3 regions of the Halomonas sp. PBN3 genome follow, and region 1 is predicted to be linked to each of the others. Evidence: riboswitches for the same ligand, from Rfam matches in the RefSeq annotation. Region 1 holds a riboswitch; each other region holds the start of a gene.
What was found. A riboswitch is a leader RNA that binds a small molecule or an ion and turns the genes downstream of it on or off. The one in region 1 is predicted to bind thiamine pyrophosphate.

Region 1 (5,988 bases):
TGATCTCGGCCACCGATGGCCTCGACTATCTGGCGCGTAAGAAGCTGCTGGAGGTGGATAAACCAATACTCAGCGAGCTGGGCAAAGGGAGTCACCCACTCCCACGACCGGCGACGCCCTTGGCGACCAGCGCCCTTCTCACGGGGCTGGGACATGATCCGCCCCTCGAACACGAACTGCGCGCCGAGATGGCTACCGCCGACGGCGTCGACATCTTGGTCTCCTTTATCAAATGGTCGGGGCTTCGGTTGCTGATGCCCGCCTTCGAGCGCCTGGCCGATCGCGGCATACCGGTGCGTCTGATCTCCACCAGCTACATGGGTGCCAGCGACCCGACGGCACTGGAGTGGTTGACTCAGCAGCCCAATGTCACCGTGCGGGTCTCCTACGACACCGGCGGCACGCGCCTGCATGCCAAGGCCTATCACTTTCGCCGCGAGAGTGGTTACTCCACGGCCTATATCGGCTCGGCGAACATGTCCCACTCGGCGATGACCCAGGGACTGGAGTGGACCGTCAAGATCACCGCTCAGGACATGGCGCATATCCTCGAGCGCTTCGAAGCGGAGTTTGCGGCCTACTGGGAGAGCGACGAGTTTGAGCCCTATACGCCAGACGATTTCTCGCGCTTTCGGCGGGCGGTCGCGACCCATAAGGCTCAAGCTCAAGGTGGGGCGACCTTCTTTGCCGACATCACGCCGCGCCCCTTTCAGTTGAGAATCCTGGAAGCCATCGATGCCGCTCGTCAGCGCGGCTCGTTTCGCAACCTGGTGGTCGCGGCGACCGGCACCGGTAAGACCGTGATTTCGGCGCTGGATTATCGACGAGTCTGTGAGCATGAGAAGCGCCGGGTGCCACTGCTCTTCGTCGCCCATCGCAAGGAGATCCTGGAGCAGGCCCAGGCCTGCTACCGCACCGTGCTACGCGACCAGAACTTCGGTGAGCTCTGGGTGGGTGGCCATGTACCGACGGAGCAGCGCCACCTGTTTGCCTCGGTGCAGACACTCAATCGACAGCGTCCCTGGGAGCCGCTAGGGACGGAACACTTTCAGTACGTGGTGATCGACGAGGCCCATCATGAGGCCGCCAGTAGCTACCGGCCTTTACTCGAGGCGTTACAGCCAGCCGTGCTGCTGGGCCTGACGGCTACGCCCGAGCGCATGGATGGCAGCAGCATCCTGCCGGACTTCGATGGTGACTTCGCCGCCGAGATTCGCCTTCCGGAGGCGTTGGAAGAGAAGCTGCTATGCCCCTTCCATTACTTCGGGGTCAGCGATAGCGTCGACCTCAGTGATGACGCCCTGTGGCGCAACGGCCGCTATGACGCCCGCCAGCTAGAAAACCTGCTTACCGGCGATGACATCCGTGCCAAGCAGCGGGTGGACACTGTCCTGCAGGCGCTGAAGCGCTATCAACCCGATCTTCACGGCGTCCGTGGGGTGGGGTTCTGCGCCGGCGTTCGCCATGCCGAATACATGGCCGAGTGTTTCAATCGGTTGGGCGATGAGTATCGGGCCGCGGTCCTGGTCGGCGGCACGCCGGCGGAGGTTCGCGCCGAACGGTTACGTGAGTTCCGTGACGGAAAGCTGCCCTTCCTGTTCACGGTGGACGTGCTGAGCGAAGGGGTCGATGTTCCCGATATCAACCTGGTGATGTTCCTGAGGCCGACCGAGAGCCTGACGGTCTTCCTCCAGCAGTTAGGGCGTGGGCTGCGTCATGCGCCGGGGAAGGAGTGCCTTACCGCCCTGGATTTCGTGGGACAGACGCATCGCCGCTACCGCCTGGATACCAAGTTCACATCGCTACTCTCCGGGAGGCGCCAACGGCTGGATCGTGAGGTGGAGGCCGACTTCCCCAGCCTGCCTCCCGGCTGCAGCATCCAGCTTGAGCGGGTGGCGCGGGAGCGGGTGCTGAGCAAGATCCGCTCGGTACTGGCCGATCTTAATCAATTTATCCCCGAGACACTGCGCACCTGGCAGGAAGAGGTCGGGACGCCGTTGACCTTCGGGCGCTTCCTGGAGGTGACCGGCCTGACCCCGGTGCAGGTGTTGTCGCGTCGTAGCTGGTCGGAGTGGAAGGCCATGGCCGACCGCCAAGCGATGCCTGAGGATCCTGATATCGACCAGGCACGCAAGGCGCTACCGCGGATCGCACTGCGCAGCGACCCCGAACTGCTGTCGGCCATCGAGACTCTCGGCGAGGCAGAGGGCGTCGAGGAGGCCCTGGGGCGCTATGACACCCGACGGCAAACGGCGCTGCACTATCTACTATGGGGGCAGAAGGGCGGCCGGCTTGGCGTCGATAGCCTGGAAGAATCGCTATGTAAGTGGCGCGCCAATCCCAGTGTCGCGGCTGATGCCGCCGAGATTGCGGCCTGGAAGCGAGCTCATCAGCAGGTGCCCCTGCGACGTCTGAATGAGCTGCCTTTCGACTGCGAGCTACTCCTGTATGGCACCTATGGTTTGCCAGAGATCAAGGCAGCACTCGGGTTGTCGAGCTTGGAAAAGCCGGGCGCCACCGGCGTAGGGGTGATCCATGCAAAGGAAGTCCGTGCCTATATCCATCTGGTGACCTTCCAAAAGGATGACACCGACTTCTCCCCCACCACACGCTACCGAGATTACCCCATCAGTCGCACCCTGCTGCACTGGGAGAGTCAGTCGAACACCAGTCAGGCCAGTGCAACGGGGCAGAACTACCTGCACTTCGAGGAGCGCGGTTATACCATCCTGTTCTTCGCCAGGCTGACCAAGCGCACCGACGGCGAGACGGCACCCTTTACTTTCCTTGGGCCGGCCAAGGCTCTCAAGAGTTACCAGGGAGACCGGCCGATCGCCATGACCTGGGAGCTGGTACACCCCATGCCGGCCGAGCTCTTCGAGGAGGCGAGGCCGGCGTAGCGATAGCGCCAGGCCGGTTCTGGATGTCGAGTGCGGCTTTGGTAGGCATGTTTACGTTAACGTAAGCTGCTATTTTGGTTCGGCGACAATAACCACAACGCCAGGAGCCACCATGACCGCATCCATCAGCCGCTTTCCCGTTCCCGAATCGATCCAGGACCTGCCCGAGGATATCCGCGACGCCATGCTGGCGGTGCAGGAGAAGGCCGGCTTCGTGCCCAACGTCTTCCTGATGCTGGCCCACCGCCCGGCCGAGTTCCGCGCCTTCTTCGCCTACCACGACGCCCTGATGGAGCGGGAGTCCGACACCCTCACCAAGGCGGAGAAGGAGATGATCGTGGTGGCCACCAGCGCCCGCAACCGCTGCCCCTACTGCGTGGTGGCCCATGGCGCCTTGGTGCGCATCTACAGCAAGGACCCGCTGCTGGCCGACCAGGTGGCCATCAACCACCGCACCGCCCCGATCAGCCAGCGCCACCGCACCATGCTCGACTTCGCCATGTACTGCGGCCTCGATGTGGGGGAGCTCACCGACGAGTGGGAGGCCCGCCTGGCGAACGCCGGCTTCACCCGCGACGACATCTGGGACATCGGCGCCATCGCCGCCTTCTTCGGCCTCTCCAACCGCCTGGTCACCCTGACCGGCACCCCGCCCAACGAGGAGTTCTATCTGATGGGGCGGGTGCCACGAGAGAAGTGAACGGGTGACAGTTCACTCAGACGCTAGATAAAGGGTACGAAGGGAACACCGCTGCACCCGGAAATGGCGAGTGCGAGAAGGCTGACTGAGCAAAGCTTCCGCATGGTGTCTCTCCTGCCGGGGTTCTTTAGCTCGCTATTGTCTCAGACCTCGGCGGTGGTTTCTGCCTGCTTGTTTTGACGAGAGTAATTTCTCGATCCTGTGAGCCAGGGAGTTTTCCTGGCCCCGGTGTAGGGCATCGGGCGCTCCAGATCGGGGGTGGTCGTCGGGACGGGGCGACGCTATGATGCCCCTCGATCCCAGTGTTATCGGCCGCCCATGCGGCGACTTGAGCCGGGATCCCACAATTCATTCACTTGTCGCCAGGGGAGTCCCGCCGCATCCGCGGGGGCTGAGAGGGCCAAGCGCCGACCCTGGAACCTGATCCGGTTAATACCGGCGGAGGAAGTGCGACATGCCTTACCTGACGTCTGCCGTGCTCGGCGCGGCGCTTCTGTGCTTTGCCTTTCTGGGCCTGCGGGCCCGCCGGGCCGACGGCCTGCTCGATGACTACGTCACCGCCCGCAACTCTCAGGGCGCCCAGGCCATCGGCCTGTCGTTCCTGGCCTCCGGCATGGGTGCCTGGATTCTCTTCGCGCCGCCGGAGATCGGTGCCTTCGTGGGGCCGGTGGCGCTGGCCGGCTATGCCATCGGCTCCTCGCTGCCGTTCCTGGTGCTGGGTCTCTACGGGCCGGCGATCCGCCGCCACCTGCCGCAGGGCCGCAGCATCGGCGAGTTCGCCGAGGCCTGCTATGGCACCGGGGTGCGGCGCTGGGTCTCCTTCGTCTCGGTGGCTTACATGGCGCTCTTCCTGGCCGCCGAGCTCACCGCCATCGGCGCCATCGCCGCGCTGCTCTCGGACGTGCCGCCGGCGCTGGTGATCCTCGGCGTGGCGGTGGTCACCCTGGTCTACACCACCCTGGGCGGTCTGCGGGCGAGCCTCGCCACCGACCGCTGGCAGGCCTGGCTGCTGCTGGCCCTGCTGGTGCTGGTGGGCGGCGTGGCCTGGTGGTGGCTGCCGCCGATACCCGCCGAGGCGACGCTGCCTGCCATTCCCGCCGGCAGTGCCCTCTCCGTGGCGCTGACGCTGGTGATCGCCGTCACCGCGGCCAACCTCTTCCACCAGGGCTACTGGCAGCGCATCTGGGCCGCCGAGGACGACCGCGCCTTGGGCCGCGGCGCGCTGCTGGGCGGCGCCAGCAGCCTGCTGGTGGTGATGGCGATCGGCGGGCTCGGCATGCTGGCGGCGATGCACGCGCTGCCCGTGGGCGAGCCACCGATTCCCTTCTTCGCGCTGCTCTCCGCGGCGCCGGCCTGGCTGGGCCTGCCGGCCCTGGTGCTGGCGGTGACCCTGGTGGCCTCCAGCGTCGATACCCTGCAGAACGCCATCGCCTCCATGGCGGTGGCAAGCGGCGGCCGGCGCGGCCTCTCGGTGCGGGCGGCGCGCCTGGTCACGGTGGCGCTGATGCTGCCGGTGGTGTGGGTGGCGCTGCAGGGCTTCTCGGTGCTGCGGCTGTTCCTGATCGCCGACCTGCTGTGTGCCGCCATCGTGGTGCCGGTGCTGCTGGGCCTGTGGCGTCGCATGTCGCCACTCGCCGCGGTGGCGGGCGGCGTGGCCGGACTGCTCGGCGCGGTGCTGCCGGGCTGGATCACCTTGGGCAGCCTCTCCGCCGGGGTGCTGGCGGCCACCTTCCCGGACAGCATCCCGACGCTGCCTCCGTTCCTGGGGGCGCTTGTCGCCTCCACGCTGGTCAGCCTGCTGGTCGCCTGGTGGCGTCCGGGCGCGAGATTTCACTCCACCCTCAAGGGAGATGCCCTGTGACGACACGTTCCGACTGGACCGCCTGGGCGGCGCAGCAGGACGCGCCGCGCCTCACCGACTGGCTGCGCGAGATCAGCGAGCCCGACTGGTCCGCCACCGTGGACCACCCGCTCTTCGACGCCATGGCCGAGGGTCGCCTCGCCGGTGACGACTTCGCCGCCTACATGGTCCAGGACTACGGCTTCGTCGACCCCTTCACCGCCCTGATCGGCTTCGCCATCGGCCGTGCGCCGAGCATGGAGGACCGGGTGGTGCTGGGGCAGTTCATGGGCATGTTGACCAGCGACGAGAACAGCACCTTCCAGCGCACCTTCGAGGCCTTCGCGGTGCCCGCCGCCCAGCGCGAGGCGCCGGACTACCTGCCCGAGACCCGGGCCTTCCAGGCGCTGCTGCGCGAGGTCGGAAGCGCCGGCGGCTACGCCGAGATCCTCGCCGCCCTGGTGGTCACCGAGTGGATCTATCTCGAGTGGGCGCTGCGCATCACCCGGGCCGAGGGGCTGCACCCCCTGGTAGGGGAGTGGATCGAC
Region 2 (5,988 bases), on a different contig from region 1:
CCCTGGCCGCCTACAAGAGCCGCACCCTCGACGACCTGCGTCAGGCCCATGAGGGGCTCAAGGCGATCGTCGACCTGGAGCTGGGGCTGCACGTGGGCTACTGCCGCGAGTGGAGCATCTCCGAGGAGTCGCTGGCCGAGCTGCCCGAGGCCCGCGCCACCATGGCCTATACCCGCTACGTGCTGGATACCGGCAACCGCGGCGACCTGCTCGACCTGCACGTGGCCCTGGCCCCCTGCCTGGTGGGCTACGGCGAAATCGCCGACTGGATCAACGCCCGCGCCGGCACGGTCCGCGGCAATGCCAACCCCTATGACGCCTGGATCGCCATGTACGAGAGCGAGGCGTTCCAGGCCGCCCGCCGCGCCGAGGAGGCCTGGCTCGACGCCCGCCTCGCCGATGTCACCCCGGCGCGCTTCGCCGAGCTCACTCAGGTGTTCCGCGACGCCACCCGGCTCGAGATCGACTTCTGGCAGATGGGACTGGACCGCGCCGACTGAAGCACTGGCCCCATCATCATGCGCCCGCTGGCTCTGGTCAGGCCGACGGGCAGCGTCACACTGGTGGCCGAAAGGTCGCCCGACCACTCGCTTGACGGGGTGCCGTTACCGACGGCTGAGATCATGCGCCCAAGCATGGATCCCGTTGAACCTGAACTGGCTAGGACCAGCGTAGGGATCAAGCGACACGCCGCCCGGTACAGCACACGGCGGCCCCTGTCCCTCCCACCTGTCCTCCCTGACAACACCACAATCCCCTGGGGAGACCGACATCATGAGCAAGACCGCCCACTTCCTCGCCGACACCGCCAGGGTCGACGAGGCCGCCATCCAGCCGCTGCCCGGCTCGCGCAAGGTCTATGTCGAGGGCTCGCGCCCCGATATCCGCGTGCCCTTCCGCGAGATCGCGCTGTCGCCGACCAAGACCTCCGGCAGCGACGAAGAAAACCCGCCGCTGCTGGTCTACGACACCTCCGGCCCCTACACCGACCCCGAGGCCGAGATCGACCTGCGCCGCGGCCTGCCCGAGCTGCGCCGGGCATGGATCGATGAACGCGGCGACACCGAGTGGCTCGACGGTCCGACCTCCGAATACGGACGGCGCCGGGCCAACGACCCGATGCTCGCCAACCTGCGCTTCGATCTGACCCGCACCCCGCGCCGCGCCAAGGCAGGGAAGAACGTCACCCAGCTCCACTACGCCCGCCAGGGGATCATCACCCCGGAGATGGAGTTCATCGCCATTCGCGAGAACCAGCGCCGCCAGGCGCTGGGTACCGCCGATGTCGAGCGCATCCTCGGCCACCAGCATCCGGGCCAGGGGTTCGGCGCCCGCCTGCCCGAGGAGATCACCCCGGAGTTCGTGCGCGACGAGGTGGCCGCCGGCCGGGCCATCATCCCCTGCAACATCAACCACCCGGAGTCGGAGCCGATGATCATCGGCCGCAACTTTCTGGTGAAGATCAACGGCAACCTGGGCAACTCGGCGGTCACCTCCTCCATCGAGGAGGAAGTCGACAAGATGACCTGGGGCATCCGCTGGGGCGCGGACACCATCATGGACCTCTCCACCGGGCAGAACATCCACGAGACCCGCGAGTGGATCATCCGCAATGCCCCGGTGCCCATCGGCACCGTGCCGATCTACCAGGCCCTGGAGAAGGTCAACGGCGTGGCCGAGAACCTCACCTGGGAGGTGTTCCGCGACACCCTCATCGAGCAGGCCGAGCAGGGCGTCGACTACTTCACCATCCACGCCGGCGTCTTGCTACGCTACGTGCCGCTGACCGCCAAGCGGGTCACCGGCATCGTCTCCCGGGGCGGATCGATCATGGCCAAGTGGTGCCTCTTCCACCACCAGGAGAGCTTCCTCTATACCCACTTCGAGGAGATCTGCGAGATCTGCAAGCGCTACGACGTCGCCTTCTCGCTGGGCGACGGCCTGCGCCCGGGCTCGGTGGCCGACGCCAATGACGAGGCGCAGTTCGCCGAGCTCGAGACCCTGGGCGAGCTGACCCGCATCGCCTGGAAGCACGACGTCCAGGTGATGATCGAGGGCCCGGGCCACGTGCCCATGCACCTGATCAAGGAGAACATGGACAAGCAGCTCGAGGCGTGCCACGAGGCGCCCTTCTATACGCTCGGCCCGCTGACCACCGACATCGCCCCCGGCTACGACCACATCACCTCCGGCATCGGGGCGGCGATGATCGGCTGGTACGGCTGCGCCATGCTCTGCTACGTGACCCCCAAGGAGCACCTGGGCCTGCCCAACAAGGACGACGTCAAGACCGGCATCATCACCTACAAGATCGCCGCCCACGCCGCCGACCTCGCCAAGGGCCACCCGGCCGCCCAGCGCCGCGACAACGCGTTGTCCAAGGCGCGCTTCGAGTTCCGCTGGGAGGACCAGTTCAACCTGGGCCTCGATCCGGACACCGCCCGCGAGTACCACGACGAGACCCTGCCCAAGGACTCCGCCAAGGTGGCCCACTTCTGCTCCATGTGCGGGCCGAAGTTCTGCTCCATGAAGATCAGTCAGGAGGTGCGAGACTATGCTCGGGATAACGGCCTCGATGGCGATCAGGAGGCGGTGATGAAGGGCATGGAGGAACAGGCGGAGAAGTTCCGGGAGACCGGCAGCCGGCTCTACCAGGAGGTGTGATGCCTCCACCGCCCACCTGAACGGATCTCGCCGGCCCCCGGGCCGGCGAGCTGCGTCAGCGGATGCCGCCAGGCTGGCACGGGCCCTGCATGGCTTAGGGGTCGCCACGAGGAGACCCGGCCATGTCAGACCGCCCCCCCTTCACCCCCTCCGTCGCCGTCTCGCTGGACGCCGAGGCCTTCCGCCGCCGCGCCCACGGCCACCTGGCCTTCCTCTACGGCCCGCGCGCCGACGAGGTGCTGCGCCGGCTGCTCACCCTGCTGGCCCATCAGGCCCCGCCCCTCCCCGACACCCCCGATGCGCCACTCTGGAGCGAGCGCGACCAGTGGCTGATCAGCTATGGCGACAGCCTGCTGGAGGAGAGCCGCGCGCCCCTGGCGGTGCTGGACGACTTCCTGGAGACGCGCCTGGCGGAGACCTTCAGCGGCGTGCACCTGCTGCCCTTCTTCCCCTGGAGCAGCGACGACGGTTTCTCGGTGATCCACTACCGCGAGGTCGCCGACGACCTCGGCGACTGGTCCCATGTGCGCGCTCTGGCCGGGCGACACGACCTGGCGGTGGACCTGGTGCTCAACCACGTCTCCCGGGAGTCGCTGTGGTTCGTCGACTACCTGACCGGCAGCCATCCGGGGCGCGACTACTTCATCGAGATGGACCCGGAGACCGACCTCTCGGCGGTGGTGCGACCGCGCAGTTCGCCGCTGCTGGTAGCGGTGCCCACGCGGCGGGGCACCCGCCACCTCTGGGCGACCTTCTCCGAGGACCAGATCGACCTCGACTTCGCCAACCCCGACGTGCTGCTGGAGTTCATCGGCATCCTGCTCTTCTACCTCGGCCAGGGCGCCCGGGTGATCCGGCTCGACGCCATCGCCTACCTGTGGAAGGTGGTCGGCACCCCCTGCATCCACCTGCCCCAAACCCACGAGGTGGTGCGGCTGCTGCGCGCGGTGGTCGACCACGTGGCACCGGGCACCCTGCTGCTCACCGAGACCAACGTGCCCCATCGCGAGAACCTCAGCTACCTGGGTCTCGATCGCGTTGCCGACGAACATCTCCCCGACGAGGCGCACCTGGTCTACCAGTTCCCGCTGCCACCGCTGCTGCTGCACACCCTGACCAGCGGCGAGGCGGGCACCCTGGCGGCCTGGCTTAAGAGCCTGCCGAGCCTGCCGCCCGGCTGCAGCTTCCTCAACTTCACCGCCAGCCACGACGGCATCGGCGTGCGTCCGCTGGAGGGCTGGCTTCCCCCGCACGAGATCGAGGCGCTGCTGGAGCTGATGCACCGTTTCGGCGGTTTCGTCAGCATGCGCAGCCGCAACGACGGCAGCGACAGCCCCTACGAGATCAACATCACCTGGTTCGACGCCATGAAGGGGACGCGGCGCGGGCCGGATCCCTGGCAGGTGCAGCGCTTCCTGTGCGGCCAGCAGCTGATGCTTGGCCTGCAGGGCATCCCCGCGCTCTACCTCCACGTGCTGACGGGAACCCTCAACGATCTGGAGGGGGTGGAGCGCAGCGGACGCCTGCGCTCCATCAACCGGCGCCGCTGGCACCGCGACGAGCTGGAGCTGCTGCTGGACAGCCCCGATACGCCGACCCGGATGGTCTTCGAGGCGCTGACCCGCCGGCTGGCGGTGCGCCGCCGCGAGCCCTGCTTCCACCCCGACGCCTCCCAGCGGGTGCTGGAGACCCCGCGCGAGCTGCTGGCGCTGGAGCGCGGCCCGCTGCCCGACGGGCGTCGCCTGCTGGCGATCCACAACGTCACCGACGCCCCCCAGCCGCTGGCGCTGCCAGCCCTGGCCGAGGGTGACTGGTTCGACCTGCTGGAGGAAGCCCCTTGGGCGCCAGTGGCGAGCCTGGCGCCCTATCGCTGCCTGTGGCTGGTGCAGGCGCCCTGAGCGATGGCCGCCTCATACGCGGTTCATTGGGCGACAGGCCTTATCGCCATGCGCCAACCCGGCTACACCTCCCCGCGGTTATCGGCCTCCACGGCGTCGTGGAGCCGCTCCGGCAGGTCCGGGATCGCCGAGCGCACCCGGTTCCAGCTGGGGATGAAAGGGCGCTCGCCGGGGTTGTCGAGGAAGGCGCTACCGGCCTCCAGCAGGTTGGCGGCGAACAGCTCCACCGCCCGCTCCTCGCCATGGCGATCCAGCGAGAGGCCGTTCATTCGTGCGTCGTGGTCGTAGGCCTCGATCAGGTCCAGGGCCAGGCGGTAGTAGGTGGCCTTGAGGGTGCGGAAGCCCTCGGCGCTGAAGGTCACCCCCTGGGTGGCCAGCTTGCGATAGAGCGCCTTGGCGATGTCCAGGCTCATGCGGTTGAGCCCGCCCGAGGGGTCGTCGGCGGAGACCGGCTGGTGCTTGTGGTCGTAGGCGTCGGCCAGGTCCACCTGACAGAGCCGCTTGGTGGAGTGGTTGCGGTGCACCTCGGAGAGCACGCCAATCTCCAGGCCCCAGTCGGCGGGGATGCGGATGCCGTCGAGCACCTCGGCGCGCATGGAGAACTCCCCCGAGAGCGGGTAGCGGTAGCTGTCCAGGTACTCCAGGTAGGGCAGCGGGCCATGCATCGCCTTGAGCGCCCGCAGCAGCGGGGTGACCATCAGCCGTGCCACCCGCCCGTTGAGCCGCCCCTCGGCGATGCGTGGGTAGTAGCCCTTGCAGAACTCGTAGTTGAAGTGGGGATGGGCCACCGGGTAGAAGAGCCGCGCCAGCAGGCCGCGATCGTAGGTGAGGATATCGCAGTCGTGCAGCGCCACCACGGCGCCGCGCCCGGAGGCCTGGACGAAGCCGGCGCAGTACCAGACGTTGCGCCCCTTGCCGGGCTCCCGGGGCGAGAGGCCGTGCTCCTCCAGCTCGGCATCCAGGGCGCGCAGGCGCGGGCCATCGTTCCAGAGGATGCGATGGCGCTGGGGCAAGCGGGCGAAGAACTCCCGCGCGTGTCGGAACTGCGCGCGGTCGGCCCGGTCCAGGCCGATCACCACCTCGGCGAGGTAGGGCACCTCGGCAAGCGCCGTGACGATGCGCTCCAGAGCCGGCCCCTCCAGCTCGGAGTAGAGCGAGGGCAGGATCAGGCTCATCGGGCGGCGGCGCGAGAAGCCCACCAGGTCCGCCTCCAGGGCCTCCAGCGGGCGCCGGGTCAGGTTGTGGAAGTCGGTGATGATGCCGTTCTGGTGGAAGTCGCTCATGCCGTCGCCCTCCTGGCCCCGTCATCGCCGGCGTGGCTCACCGCCGGCCCCGGCCGGCGGTCGGCTCGCCCCCACCAGTGGGCCACCCCCTCGGCCCAGCCGGCGGGACCGGTCGCCGCGCTGCGGTAGAGCGCCGGCTGGTC
Region 3 (5,988 bases), on a different contig from region 1:
CCATTCGCTCCTGCAGGACCCTCCCGATGCTGCTGCTCGACTTGCTCTCCCCGCTCTCCGCCGGCATCAACCTGCTGCTGGTCCTGATCTCGGTGTTCACCTCCGCCTTCACCGCGGCGGTGGGGGTCGGGGGTGGCCTGCTGCTGATCATGGCGCTGGCCCAGGTGATGCCGGCGGCGGCGCTGATCCCGGTGCACGGCATGGTGCAGACCGGCTCCAACGTGGGGCGGGTCGTGCTCACCTGGCGCCACGTCGACCGCACGGTGATCGCCGCCTTCCTACCCGGCGTGGTGCTGGGTGCCCTGGTCGCGAGCTGGCTGCTGGTGCGCCTGCCCGCCGGAGTGCTTGAGCTATGCATCGCCGCCTTCGTGCTCTACAGCTGCTGGGGGCCGGGGCTGCCCCGGCGTGCCCTGGGGCGCGTCGGGGTGCTGCTGGCCGGCGCCCTGACCACATTGCTCTCCAGCCTGGTGGGCGCCAGCGGGCCCATGGTGGCGGCCTTCATCAAGCAGGGGCAGAGCGACCGGCTGGCCAAGGTCGCCACCTTCTCGGCCTGCATGAGTGCCCAGCACCTCACCAAGGCCTTCGTGTTCGGCATGGCCGGCTTCGTGTTCCACGACTGGCTGGGTCTGATGCTGGCCATGGTGGCCTCGGGCTTCGTCGGCACCTGGCTAGGCCTGCGCCTGCTGCGGCGCCTCTCTGAGCATCGCTTCGATACCCTGTTCAAGTGGGCCCTGACGTTGCTGGCGCTGCGCCTGGTGTGGCTGGGGGCCTCCCGCCTGGCGGGCTAGAAGGGCAGGCGAATCGTGGAATTTTTGCCGCCACGCCCTGTACAGCGGCGCCATGCGGGCCATAATGCGGGAAGACGCCCCATCAAAAGCGTTATCGAGCACAGCACTATCGGGACATTCGAGGGAGCAAGCGTATGGTGACCGCGATCCAGGCCGTTGGCCGCTCACGGCTGTTGGCGTTCGGGCTGCTGGTGAGCCTGGCGGTGCTGCTGGCCACGGCGGCGCAGGCCAATCCCAAGTATGCGGCCATCGTCGTCGACGTGGAGAGCGGCGAGATCCTCCACGCCGCCAACGCCGAGGAGACCCGCTACCCGGCCTCGCTGACCAAGATGATGACCCTCTACCTGCTGTTCGAGGCGCTGGAAGGGCGCAGCATAAGCCTCGACCAGCCGCTGCCGGTCTCCTCCTATGCCGCTTCCAAGCCCGCCTCCAAGCTCTACGTGAAGGCCGGCTCGACCATTCCGGTGGAGACCGCCATCCAGGCGCTGATCATCAAGTCGGCCAACGACGTGGCGGTGGTGGTGGCCGAGGCCCTCGGCGGCAGCGAGAGCCACTTCGCCCGCATGATGACCGCCAAGGCCCGCGAGCTGGGCATGCACGACACCACCTTCCGTAATCCCCACGGCCTGCCCGACGCCGGCCAGACCACCACCGCCCGCGACATGGCGACCCTGTCGCTGCGCCTGATGCAGGATTTCCCCCAGTACTACCACTACTTCTCGCGCACCCGCTTCGCCTGGAAGGGCAAGACCATCACCGGCCACAACCGCCTACTCGACAACTACCCCGGTGCCGACGGCCTCAAGACCGGCTTCATCCGCGCCTCGGGCTTCAACGTGGCCACCTCGGCGGTGCGTGATGGCCGTCGCCTGGTGTCGGTGGTGATGGGGGGCTTCACCGCCGCCTCCCGCGACGCCCATATGGCGGACCTGCTGGATCGCGGCTTCGTGCGTGCCTCGCTGTTCGGGCGCGGCGACTGGGTCGCCTCGGCGGACTTCTCCGGCGAGCGCATGAACCTCGAGCCGACGTTGCCCGCGGCGCGCCCGGTGGTGCCGTCTTCGCCGCCCGCGGTGCAGCTGGCCGCTCGCCAGGCACCGGCCGAGCGCGTCGTCGCACGCCTCGAGCCCGAGCCTCGGCTGGCCAGCCTCGAGGCCCCCGAGCCGCTGCCCCGCGCCAGCTCGGCGCTGCCGGAGACCGCCCAGGGCTCGGCCAACGACCCGATCCGTGAGCTGATCGCCCAGGCCGACGAGCCGGCGAGCCGCACCACCCAGCGCCTCGAGCCGCTGGGGCGCAGCGGCGGCTGGGGCGTCCAGGTGGGCGCCTTCAGCAACCCCGACAACGCCCGCAGCCTGGCCGGCCGCGCCGCCGACCGCCTGGCCAGCGACCTGGCCAACGCCCGGGTCGACATCCACGAGGCGCCGGGGCCCCAGCCGCTGTTCCGGGCCCGGCTGGTCAACCTCGACGAGAACCAGGCCTACCGCGCCTGCCGCAGCCTGGCACGCGACGGCATCGACTGCATGGTGGTCGGCGCCGGCATGTAGCGGTTGCCGTTCGCCTGCGAAGCTTCTAGTCTGATCCCTCTTCCCACCCCGCCGGCTCCCTGCCGGCGTGGTGGCGCCTTTGGAGGCCAGTGCCACGAGGAGACGGGATGTCGGCGTCGATCAAGGGGATCGGGTTCATGTGCCTGGGGGTGCTCTGCCTGGCCGTCGGCGACGCCATCTCCAAGTGGCTCGGCGAGGTGCACTCGCCGCTGCAGATCATCTTCTTCCGCACCCTGGTATCGCTGCCGCTGATCGCGCTGCTGGCCCACTTCGCCGGCGGCCTGCGCAAGCTGCGCACCCGGCGGCCCGGGGTGCACCTGCTGCGCGGGCTGATCTACACCGGCACCATGGGCTGCTTCGTGCTGGGCCTGACCCTGCTGCCCCTAGCCGAGGCCACGGCCATCGCCTTCGTGGCGCCGCTGTTCGTGACCCTGCTCTCGGTGCCGCTCCTCGGCGAGCGCATCGAGGGGCCGGTGCTGGCCGCCTCGCTGGTGGGCTTCGTCGGTGTGCTGATCGTGGTGCGCCCCGGTGGCGAGGCCTTCCATCCGGGGTCCCTGGTGCTGGTGGGGGCGGCGTTCTTCTATGCGCTGATGCTGATTACCGCGCGGCGCTGGGGGGCCACCGAGCACCTCTGGGCCATGGTCTTCCACATGACCCTGGTGCCCTTCGTGATCACCGGGCTGCTGCTGCCCTGGGTGTGGCAGGCGCCGCTGCCGTGGCACTGGCTGGGCTTCCTCGGCTCGGGGCTGTTCGGGGTGGGGGCCACCGCCTTCATCACCCTGGCCTTCCGCCATGCCCCGGCGGCCATCGCCGCCCCTTTCGACTACACCGCCATGCTCTGGGCGGTGGTGCTGGGCTGGTGGTTCTGGGGCGAGATGCCGGACCTCTGGGTGTTCGTGGGCAGCGCCCTGATCATCGGCAGCGGACTGGCCATCGCCTATCGCGAGGGGCGCACCTCGCTCAAGCGCCGCCCCACCGCCTGAGCCGACCTCAGCCCCGCGGGCCGAAGGCGCGCGCCGCCGCCTCGGGGTCCGGCATGCCGCAGATCGCCGAGATCACCGCCAGGCCCTGGGCGCCGGCCTGGCGTGTCGCCGCCACGTGCTCCGCCTTGAGCCCGCCGATGGCCACGCCGGGCAGGGGGCTCGCCGCCGCCAGGGTGGCCAGTCCCGCGAAGCCCAGCGGCTCGGCGTGGTCGTGCTTGCTGGGGGTGGCGAACACCGGGCCGAGCCCCAGGTAGTCGAGGCGCTCGGCGTCGATGCGCGCCAGCTGCTCCAGGGTCTGCACCGAGAGGCCGAGGATCGCCTGCTCCCCCAGCACCGCCCGGGCCTCGGCCACCTCGCCGTCGTCCTGGCCGATATGCAGGCCGTCGGCGCCGCTCTCCACCGCCACGGCCAGGCGGTCGTTGATGATCAGCGGCACGCCGCTGCCGGCCAGTGCCGCCTTGAGCCGCCGCGCCTGGTCGATCAGCTCGCCGTCCGCGGCGTGCTTGTCGCGCAGCTGGACCACCGTGGCGCCGCCGCGCACCGCGGCGACGACGGTCTCCACCAGGCCGTGGCCGGCGCACAGGGCGGGGTCGGTGATCAGATAGAGGGAGAGGTCAAGGCGCATCGATCACCTCCAGGGGCGGCAGGGCAGAGAGTCGGTGTTCGTCGAGGGCATACAGCGCGTCGAGGAAGGCCACGGCGAAGCTGCCGGGGCCGGCCGCCACCTCGCCGGCCTGGCGACCCGCCTCGCCGTAGCAGGCGAGCGCCGCCACAGTGGCGGCGAAGGGATCCTCGGCCCCCACCAGGAAGGCGGCCACCACCCCGGTGAGTGCGCACCCCAGGGTGGTGACCCTTGGCATCAGCGCATGGCCGCCCGGGATACGGGCGAGGCGCCGGCCGTCGGTGACCCGGTCGACCTCGCCGGTCACCGCCACCACGGCATCAATGCGGCGGGCCAGGGCCACTGCGGCCTGCTCGGCGGCTTCGGTGGGATCGCTGCTGTCCACGCCGCGCCCACCGCTTCCCTGATGCTCCAGGGCCAGGATCTCAGAGGCGTTGCCGCGGATCACCGTGGGGCGTCGCTCCAGCAGTCGCCTGCCCGCCGCGCGGCGGTAGGCGGTGGCACCCACCGCCACCGGGTCCAGCACCCAGGGCCTGCCCGCCAGCCGTGCGGCCGCGGCGGCCTCCTCCATGGCCTCGACCCAATGGGGGGAGAGGGTGCCGATATTCACCGTCAGGGCATCGGCGAGGGCGGCGAACTCGGCGGCCTCCTCGCGGGCATGCACCATGGCCGGCGAGGCGCCCAGGGCCAGCAGCACGTTGGCCATGGGGTTCATGGCCACCAGGTTGGTGATGTTATGAATCAGGGGTGCGCGCTCGCGCAGGCGAGCGAGATGGGCGGCGGGGTCGATCGGGCCGCGGGTGGCGGTGGTCATCGTTCCTCCCGGGCGCGGGAGGTGCAGGCGGCGGGGCGGGCTGCACGACTCCCTACGCCGGCATGATCCGGGTCAGGTTCCAAGGGTGCGTCTCAGCCACGGCGATTGCCGCGGCGCCCCTGTCGTCGAGCCACACTATCCACGTCCCGGGGAGGACTGTAAAGGCCGAGCAATGCCTCTGGCGAGGCGCTCGAGCAGCGAGGTTCATGCCATCACATGGAAGCCCGCCAGGGTGATCAGGCTGGCCAGTACCAGGCTGTTGACGGTGTCCCGTGCTTCCTCGTCTTGCCAGCGCTCGGGGGTGAGCAGGACCAGCGCCAGGGTGCCCAGAGCAGCAAGCCCCAGCGGCAGCTCGATGGGTTCCCAGCCGGCGGCCAGCACGCCCAGGGCCAGCAACGCCAGGCCGATGAGCAGCAGCGGCACGATGGCGCGATTCTCGGCGACGAGGGTGTCTGCGAGTGTCATTATCGGACTCCGGGTCATGGTGTTGCCTCGGGTTGCGGCGGTATCAGCATGCACCATGACTGTGGCGCGCCTTCCTTAAGGATTGCTTAAGGTGGCATGACCAGAGTGTGACGGCGCCGATCCCGGTACCTTTCCACCACCCGACAGGCCGTGTATCGCGGCTTGGTGTCGGGCCCTTTCATGATCGTGGTCATCACATGCTTGCATCCCTTCTCCATCGCTGGCGCTGGCTGGGCGCCTGGACCCTGGCCAACCTGCTGCTCGCCTGGCTGATCAGTCTGCGCTACCTCCCCTACATGGCCCCCGAGGGCGCCGAGCAGTGGGGCTACCTGCTGCTGGTGTTCCTCGGCCATATCGGGCTTCTGGTGTGGCTGGGGGCCTTGCCGCTGCTGCTGCTGGCCCCGCTGCTTCGGGCGCCCTGGCTGTGGCTGGTCACCACCCTGTGGGCCGGCCTGTTGCAACTGGTGCTGCTGCTCGACACCTTCGTCTACGCCCAGTACCGCTTCCACCTCAGCGGTTTCATCCTCGATCTGCTGGTCAACGCTGGCGGCGACGTCTTCAGCTTCTCCTGGCTGGCCTGGGCCCTGGCCATCGGCGGTGTGCTGGCGATGCTGGCGCTGCAGGGGGCCCTGGGGTTATGGCTCAAGCGGCGCCCACTGTCGCGGCCGGTGCTGCCGGCACTCGCCCTCGGCCTGCTGGCCCTGCTCGGGGTGCATGGCTGGCACGCCTGGGCCGACGCCCACTACGACCGCGACATCACCGGCATGACTCGCCA

Region 2: linked by a shared signal. The riboswitch ahead of thiC (phosphomethylpyrimidine synthase ThiC) and the one ahead of Q673_RS26490 (sodium:solute symporter family transporter) in region 1 are both predicted to bind thiamine pyrophosphate.
Region 3: linked by a shared signal. The riboswitch ahead of thiM (hydroxyethylthiazole kinase) and the one ahead of Q673_RS26490 (sodium:solute symporter family transporter) in region 1 are both predicted to bind thiamine pyrophosphate.

Annotation. Positions count from the first base shown of each region.
Region 1 is NZ_AXCA01000155.1:27,975-33,962, forward strand. It holds gene Q673_RS26480 (DUF3427 domain-containing protein) at 1-2,900, shown strand, start outside; gene Q673_RS26485 (peroxidase-related enzyme) at 3,013-3,600, shown strand; TPP riboswitch at 3,955-4,065, shown strand; gene Q673_RS26490 (sodium:solute symporter family transporter) at 4,055-5,461, shown strand; gene Q673_RS26495 (TenA family protein) at 5,458-5,988, shown strand, end outside.
Region 2 is NZ_AXCA01000163.1:198,024-204,011, reverse strand. It holds gene tenA (thiaminase II) at 1-500, shown strand, start outside; TPP riboswitch at 586-695, shown strand; gene thiC (phosphomethylpyrimidine synthase ThiC) at 775-2,664, shown strand; gene Q673_RS29650 (sugar phosphorylase) at 2,787-4,562, shown strand; gene Q673_RS29645 (glycosyl transferase) at 4,625-5,845, opposite strand; gene Q673_RS29640 (HAD-IIB family hydrolase) at 5,842-5,988, opposite strand, start outside.
Region 3 is NZ_AXCA01000112.1:38,618-44,605, reverse strand. It holds gene Q673_RS24220 (sulfite exporter TauE/SafE family protein) at 27-788, shown strand; gene Q673_RS24215 (D-alanyl-D-alanine carboxypeptidase) at 923-2,329, shown strand; gene Q673_RS24210 (DMT family transporter) at 2,437-3,312, shown strand; gene thiE (thiamine phosphate synthase) at 3,320-3,937, opposite strand; gene thiM (hydroxyethylthiazole kinase) at 3,927-4,748, opposite strand; TPP riboswitch at 4,781-4,879, opposite strand; gene Q673_RS24195 (hypothetical protein) at 4,953-5,213, opposite strand; gene Q673_RS24190 (DUF3413 domain-containing protein) at 5,411-5,988, shown strand, end outside.